Regions from separate parts of the Anaerococcoides asporogena genome, predicted to be linked through region 2. Evidence: predicted binding sites of a transcription regulator. Region 2 holds the regulator's gene; the other holds the start of a gene.
What was found. The regulator Rex, encoded in region 2, represses fermentation and respiration genes when NADH is low (regulators of the CRP and FNR family bind a similar motif). The targets are predictions, from matches to a motif close to ATTGTTAANNNNTTAACAAT.

Region 1 (3,863 bases), 140 kb from region 2:
CTCAGTGTCCGGTCGCTGATGGGCTGTTCCAGGTAGCTGGTGGTATTGAGGGCATACTGGTACTTAACATCCGTAAGGATATTTAAAAGCAGCTCATCATCCGTGAGCCGGCACATCTCCTTCAAGAGGAGGGCAGCGACCACAATATTCACCGGAGTATTCGGTCTGGAAAAAGCATTGCTGCTGTAAAGAACAGCAAATCGTTCCTCATTGATGAGAGGAAAAATGGTCTTGGCAAAAGCACCAGCCCAGGAATTTAAAATGAACTTCTTGGTTCTGTCGGTCAACTGATTGAAATTGTCGTCCAAACTCAATTGCTGATGTTTGTTTGCTGAAAAACCCATTTATAAACCCACCTGTTACTAAAAAATTTCTATTATATTTTACCATAACGCATTCAGTCAGACTTTAAGTGGGTTAAATTGCCACTTACATGTTTTGACACCCTAACCAACTTATAAAAATAATCCAGGATGGAGGTAGCTATGATCAGTCAGCATGTCATAAAGACCATTGCCAAGGGACTGGCTATCGTCTCAATCTTAACTGGGACGTTCGCATTATCAAATATCAATCCACAGGTGGCCGAAGCGGCCATGGCCGAAACGAGAACTTCAGTCAACTTCCGGGTCGGACCTTCCACAAACTATTCCATCATCCGGAAACTGACCGCCGGAACGCCCATCGATGTCATCAGCCATAACTCATCCTGGTCCAGGATCAAGGAAGGCTCGACCATCGGCTATATTTCATCCTCCTACATCACCTTTACCTCCACCGGTCTCACCACCGGAACCGTCAATCTGCGCAAAGGTGCCGGCACCGGCTACTCCAGCCTGCTGAAGATCCCCGCCGGACAGACCGTTCAGGTTCTGGCCGGACCATCCAACAGCTGGTACAAGGTGGTCTTCAACAACCTGACCGGTTATGTGTACAAAAGCTACCTCCAGGTTACGGAGAACAGCGCTGTTCTGGAAACCCCCACTGCCAATCAGATTGTAGGGGAAACTCAGAAAAGCTATACTCTGACAGCCGATACTCCCAAATACATGAATGCCACGGATGCGGCAGCTCGTACAAACTCCGTCGGAACCTATGCCGCCGGCAGCTACTATATCTACAAAACTTCCAATGGTATGATGAATGTATCCAAAACAGAAGGACAGGCCGGCGCCTGGATCAACCCCACGGCTCCTCCGGCTGTTTCAGCCCCCGCTGCCCCCACCGATCCCTATGCCGGGTACACCAAGATGACCTGGTCCTTCACCTTCTACACCAACCTCGCTTCCGAAAATGGCGGCTGGACCACCACCGCACTGGGAACCCGCCTGCGCTACGGCGTACTTGCTTCCAATTACTGGCCCCTTCGCTCAAAAGTCAGCCTGCCAGGCTGGGGTGATTTCACGATTGAGGATCGCGGCGGCTCATCCTTCGATTCGAAGTACCGCATGGATATGCTGATCCCCCGAAACTCCGGCGAATCCGACTACCAGTATAAAACGAGAGTGAACAATATGGGCATCAAGTCCATCACAGGTTACATCAAACCCTACAAATAAAAAATAACAAATCGCAAGGCTTACACCGTGCGATTTGTTATTTTTTGACACTTCCGGTAAAGTTTCCGTCACGTCGGATGATGAAAAGGTATACAAAACCGGTTAAGATCTGTTTTTGTTCAGTCCTCTGTTGCAAAATGTACCACACTGTTAACCGAAAAAAATAGTATAGATAGTACAAGTGACAACTCCTTCAGCTTGTCAAAATAATGGCAATCTACGGCCATTTGCGGGATTCTGTCCGAGAGAAAAAAACTACGAATAAAACAGATTTAATGTTGAAATAATACAGTAAATATGAAAAGATGGTCGTAGAGAGTATCTCATATCAAGTTTGAAATTTGGAGGAAGAAATGATTCGAGTTGCAGTAAATGGGTACGGACGAATCGGTCAGAATGTCGTGAGGATCCTGGCGGACCGTCCGAACAACAATGTGGAACTGGTCAGCATCAATGGGATGCCCAGTGCAGAACTGGCATTGGCCAAGCTGCGGTTTGACTCCATTTATGGAAGATTTCAGGGAGAAGCTTCTGTAGACGGAGAATATCTGGTCATCAACGGCCAAAAAGTGCTGATCACAAATTACCGGGAAGCAAATGAATTACCCTGGAAAGAACAGAACATCGACATTGTGATTGAGAGCACCGGCAAGTACCGGACCCGGGAACTGGCTCAGGCTCACCTGGATGCCGGCGCGAAAAAGGTGATCATTACCGCTCCCGCCAAGGATGAGGACATCACAATTGTCATGGGCGTCAATGAAGAAAATTATGATGACTCCCTCCATCACATCATTTCCAACGCATCCTGCACAACCAACTGCCTGGCTCCTTTTGCCAAGATCCTGGACCGGCATTTTGGCATCGAGCACGGCATGATGAGCACGGTTCACGCCTACACCAACGGCCAGAGCCTGACCGACCACAAGGCCAAAGATCCCAGAAGAGCCCGCGCCGCCGGTCTCAATATGATCCCCACCACCACCGGTGCTGCCCAGGCAGTTGCTAAGGTTCTGCCCCAGCTGCGCGGTAAATTCCGCGGTGTTGGAATCCGGGTGCCGATCCCGACGGTCTCCCTGGTAGACCTGGTGGTCACCACCCGCGAACCGGTTACGGCGGAAGAAGTGAATCGCGTGCTCCGCGAGGCGGCCGAGACCGAGCTCAAGGGCATCATGGATTACAACGAACTGCCGCTGGTATCCAGTGACTATGTAGCCGATCCTCACTCCAGCATCATTGACGGACTGAGCACGCTGGCTCTGGAAGACCACATGCTCAAGGTCTTTGCCTGGTATGACAACGAGTACGGCTACTCCTGCCGCGTTGTGGACCTGGTCGAATACGTCGGCAAGCGTCTGCCGCACCAGGCCTGATCCTTCGATTAATTAAGAGCAACGTATATCTAGGACAATGTTAATTTGCCAGAAAAGCCGCAGACACTCCGGATCCGGAGTGCCTGCGGTTTTTCTGCTTTCTTTTCATCTCTGCTGTTGTAACGTATCTTCCAGAAAAAAAACCTCAAAATTGATTGGTGCCTCTTGCTTTGAGGCACTTTTTCAATTTCCAATGTATGGTCAAAACTTGATTTCCAGCAGTTCCGCAATCTTTCTCTGCTCTTCGCTGAGTTCGGAGATGACTTCGCTCTCCACGCCGCTGAATTCGACGATTTCTTTGCGGATCGATTTGAGAACTTCGATGACATAGTCAAAGGTATATTCTTTGTTTTTTCCCTCAACATCGCTTTCCATCAGCGGTTTGATGCGCTGCTTCATGTTCCACATCAGGTAGTAGGCAAGCATACACACAAAGACATGGCAATCCACTCGGTTATCAGTTTTGTGGAATACCGGTCTGATGTCGAGTTGCACTGTCTTCAGGTTGCGGAAGGCCTGTTCAACATTGATCAGTTTCCGATAGCTCCTGACTACTTCCTCGATCTCCATATCTTCTTTCGGCACACTTGTGAAAATGACATAACAGCCGTCAAACTGCTCTTCTTCCCGGATTTTGGCTTCGTCGAAGGACCAGGAGAAGGTTCCGTCGATGATGGTAGACTGCACGAATTTACCGACTTTGAACTTATTGATAACCTTGCCTACCCGGATCCCCAAGTCGCCATCATCAACTTTGCGCTTGCCTCTGGCGATCTTATCCAGCTCAATACGGGTCTTTTCCAGTAATGCACGGCGAGTCTGCCCCTCATCGGCCGCGCGGGCGTTGTTCTTGCACAAGCCATACCGGATTCCCTTTTCAGGGTCCACCACTTCGACGATATTCTTCTCATCGAACATCGACAGCTGCACA
Region 2 (3,863 bases):
GGGAGAGCGTCCTTGCCGAGCTGACCACCGGAGAAGACTCCCTTCTGGCTGACTCAGACTTTGATCTTGCCGAACAGATCCGCCATATGCTGGTTTCAAAAATAACCAGCTCGAAGAATCGGGATTAGGAATAAAGGATTCATTATCAGATATCATTCTTTCGGCGTACTGCCGTTTGTGTTTCCCTTCATTTTCTTCAGTTAAAGAATAGTCCTGAACGGGCAAACGGGGAGGCATCAATCATCAAAACAGGCAGGAAAGCCTGTTTTTTGTTGGCTTATCATAAAGAAAATGTAAAAAGTTAGGTTTTTTAGCAAAGTTTTCGAAAAAAACGGCTCAATCATAAATTCTGTGGGATGGTGGATTCCTTACGTACGTTTTACGACTCATATCGAATAACTTGAGGAAGAAGTATTCATCATCTGGATAGCCATACCCTTGTCGACGTAATGTCTTAATCTTGTTGTTGATCCCCTCGATTTGACCATTCGAAATACGGTAGGTCGCATAAGCTATAATCCCTTCAAAATGTCTGTCCATCAGGCGCCCAAACCACTGCAGGTGCTTATTCTCCGAGGCATAGCATACTTCCATGACCTCCGTGATCAGACTAGCCATTTCCGGCTCACTGGCGGCCTTGTACGCCTCCGAGAGCATCTCTTTGACGAGGTCAACTGTGAACAGAAGCTGGTTCTCCTGGATGAGCTGGTCGTACTTCTCCTCACTGCCAGGACGACGCGTGATCTCTGCCCTTTGGAAGAGCGTACCGCCCTTGGACAAGGGTTTGCCCTCCGCGGCCTCCCGGTCTTTGCGCTGCAGCGTCTTCCGAGAAGACATCAGGATATAGCGGGTCCTCTTGAGGGACTCAGCAGCTTTGTACTCACCCACCGCCTGAAGACGCCTCTGTTCGTCTTTGCGCACTTCAGCGACCACTTTGTCATTGAAATTCTTGATGATGTGGAAATGGTCGAAGACCGGCTGGATGTGGGGGCACTTTTCCTCAAAGGCTTCTTGGAAGTCTGAGTTCATGTCCGAGGCGACTGCTTCAACACCGTCCATCCACTCGAGACCGACGTGCTCAATGAAGTCATAGACGACCTGCTTGCGCTTGCCATGGGCGATCCAGAGGATATGGCCAGTCTCTATGTCGATGATGTGGGTGGCGTACTGGTGGCCTCGGTGAAGCTTGAATTCGTCGATACTGAGGTACTTTGCCTGCCTCTGGGGCTTGGTGAGCTTGCCGTCCAGGGTGTACATTTCCTCCAGGCGTTTCAAGTCGATCGCTTTGACTGTGTTCTTGCCAAGACCAGTAATCTCAGCGACTTGCTTGAGGTTGTAGGTTCCGATGGCGAGAAGGTCCCTGGTGTATTGCAAAAGTGGTTGCGAGATCCGATGACCTTGTGCCTGAAAGGGCACCTGTTGGACCTTGGTGATCCCGCAGGTTGGGCACAGTAACTGATTCTTGCCGAACTCCAGGGACGTATAAGTGTGCCCGAAGTTCAGGTGCCAGAGACTGCATGAGGACGTATTGTTAATGTGCATGAAGCCCCCGCAGTTGGGGCAGGCGCGATCGGTGTCATCTAGCTTGAGGACTCCATGAAACTGAATCACACTTTTACCGGAAACGGCAGTATGCTGTGAACTATGCGTATTAGTAAACCCAATAAGAGACGAAGGGATGTGCAGATAATTTTGGGAATCAGTGATTGTATTAGCTTGTTCATCCTGTGTATAATTCATTCAGAGCCTCCGCTGTGTTTGGATTTGTACATCCGTCCAGATGCATTTCCATCATAGCGCGGGGCTCGTTCTATTATCAAATGTTATGCCGGTTTGGGGAATGGATCTAGTCGGTCAATCCCACAGAATTTGTGATTGACCCAAAAAAACTATTAATCATTTACGCCAGCTATGTTAATATATTTACAAGAATGTTAAAAACATAAATAAGAAAGAGTATGAGGATAAAATATGGACAAGAAAAAAAGAATCTCAATGGCCGTTATCAAACGCATGCCAAGATATTACCGCCATCTCGCTGAACTGCTCCGTAATGACGTAGATCGCATTTCTTCCAAGGAACTCAGCGAGAAAATAGGCTTCACCGCATCTCAGATCCGCCAGGACTTCAACAACTTCGGCGGATTTGGCCAGCAGGGTTATGGTTATAATGTCCGGGAGCTCTTCACCGAAACAGGCAAGATCCTGGGACTGGACAAAAGCTACAAAACCGTCATCGTCGGCGCCGGCAATATTGGACAGGCCATCGCCAACTATACCCGATTCGATAAGTTCGGATTTGATTTAAAAGCCATTTTCGATGCCAATCCCAAACTGATCGGTTTACAGATCAGGGATGTGGAGATTCTCGACATCGACCTCATGGACGAATTCCTGACCAAAAACCAGATTGATATTGGGATCATCTGTGTTCCCACTTCTGTCGCGCAAAAAGCGGTAGATACACTGGTCAGGGGCGGAGTCAAAGGGGTCTGGAATTTCGCGCCGATTGACATTCAGGTTCCCAAAGAAATCGCATTGGAGTCAGTCCATCTGTCGGACTCCTTGCTGACCCTGGTATATCTGATGAATGACAAGGTCAAGGAACGGGAAAAGAAGGAAAAGAAATCAAAATAAACTGCCGACTCCCGGATTTCGGTGATTGTCTGGTGGGATGATTTAAACGGCCGGTTCCCTGCGGATGGAACCCGGCCGTTTTTTGGACTGCAGCAGAATTTCGGTTGAGATTCCTCAAAAGTCGGTTATTTATAAAAAAGCCAGATTTGCATTATGGGAAAGTTTAGTACCTGAATTTTTAAAAAAGAGAAAAAATGGGAACTAAATCTCATTTTTTCTACTAATCTATAAAATAACAATGAAAACTTTTAAAAAGGGACTATGATAAATCTTGTCAATCGGTATAATTAAGAATAGTGAATTAAAAAACTTCGAATAATTTGTTAAAATATTATACAGAGGTGATTAAGGGATGTACAAAATATTAAGTAAAAAAGTCCTGGCCGATGGTATCTATTGGATGGATATCGAAGCCAAGCGTGCAGCGAAGGCTGCCAAGCCCGGCCAGTTTCTGATTGTCAGACTCGATGAAAAAGGGGAAAGAATCCCACTGACCGTCTGCGACATTGACAAGGAAAGGGGATCCATTGCCATTGTTTACCAGGTACTGGGTGACTCCACCAAGCGCATGGCCGCCATGGAAGAAGGGGATTATTTCCACGACGTAGTCTGCCCGCTGGGAAGACCCTCAGAATTAGTAGATATGAGCGATGAAGAGCTGTCCAAGCTCAATATCCTCTTTATTGCCGGCGGTGTTGGCACCGCTCCGGTTTATCCTCAGGTTAAGTACCTGAAGGACCGCGGATTCCCTGCTGATGTTATCATCGGTACCAAAACCCACAACACACTGATTATGGAAGAAGAAATGAAAGCCGTTGCCAAGGAATTGTTTGTCTGCACAGATGATGGTTCCTATGGATTCAATGGTATGGTTACTGCCATGTTCAATGAGCTCGTGGACAACCGCGGCAAGAAATATGACATGGTCATTGCCATTGGGCCGATGATCATGATGAAGTTCGCTGCCAGAGAAACCCTCAAGCGCGGAATTCATACCATTGTTTCCCTCAACCCCATCATGGTCGATGGAACGGGCATGTGCGGCGCCTGCCGTGTCACTGTTGGCGATAAAGTAAAATTCGCCTGCGTGGATGGTCCTGAATTCGACGCCGCTCTGATCAACTTTGATGAAGCGATGAGACGGCAGAGCATGTACAAGACCCAGGAAGGTCAGAAGACGCTCAGACATGAGGAAGGAGCCAGCCACAAGAGCAGCGGCTGCGCGG

Region 1: the regulator Rex is predicted to act here: its motif matches at 1,757-1,776, upstream of gap (type I glyceraldehyde-3-phosphate dehydrogenase).

What each region holds. Positions count from the first base shown of each region.
Region 1 covers NZ_CP120965.1:3,113,029-3,116,891, forward strand. Annotated here, with positions in the region: gene P6M73_RS14265 (transposase) at 1-344, opposite strand, end outside; gene P6M73_RS14270 (SH3 domain-containing protein) at 486-1,559, shown strand; gene gap (type I glyceraldehyde-3-phosphate dehydrogenase) at 1,913-2,932, shown strand; gene P6M73_RS14280 (IS1634 family transposase) at 3,134-3,863, opposite strand, start outside.
Region 2 covers NZ_CP120965.1:2,971,891-2,975,753, reverse strand. Annotated here, with positions in the region: gene P6M73_RS13655 (alpha/beta hydrolase) at 1-128, shown strand, start outside; gene P6M73_RS13650 (ISL3 family transposase) at 337-1,740, opposite strand; gene P6M73_RS13645 (redox-sensing transcriptional repressor Rex) at 1,972-2,637, shown strand; gene P6M73_RS13640 (sulfide/dihydroorotate dehydrogenase-like FAD/NAD-binding protein) at 2,990-3,863, shown strand, end outside.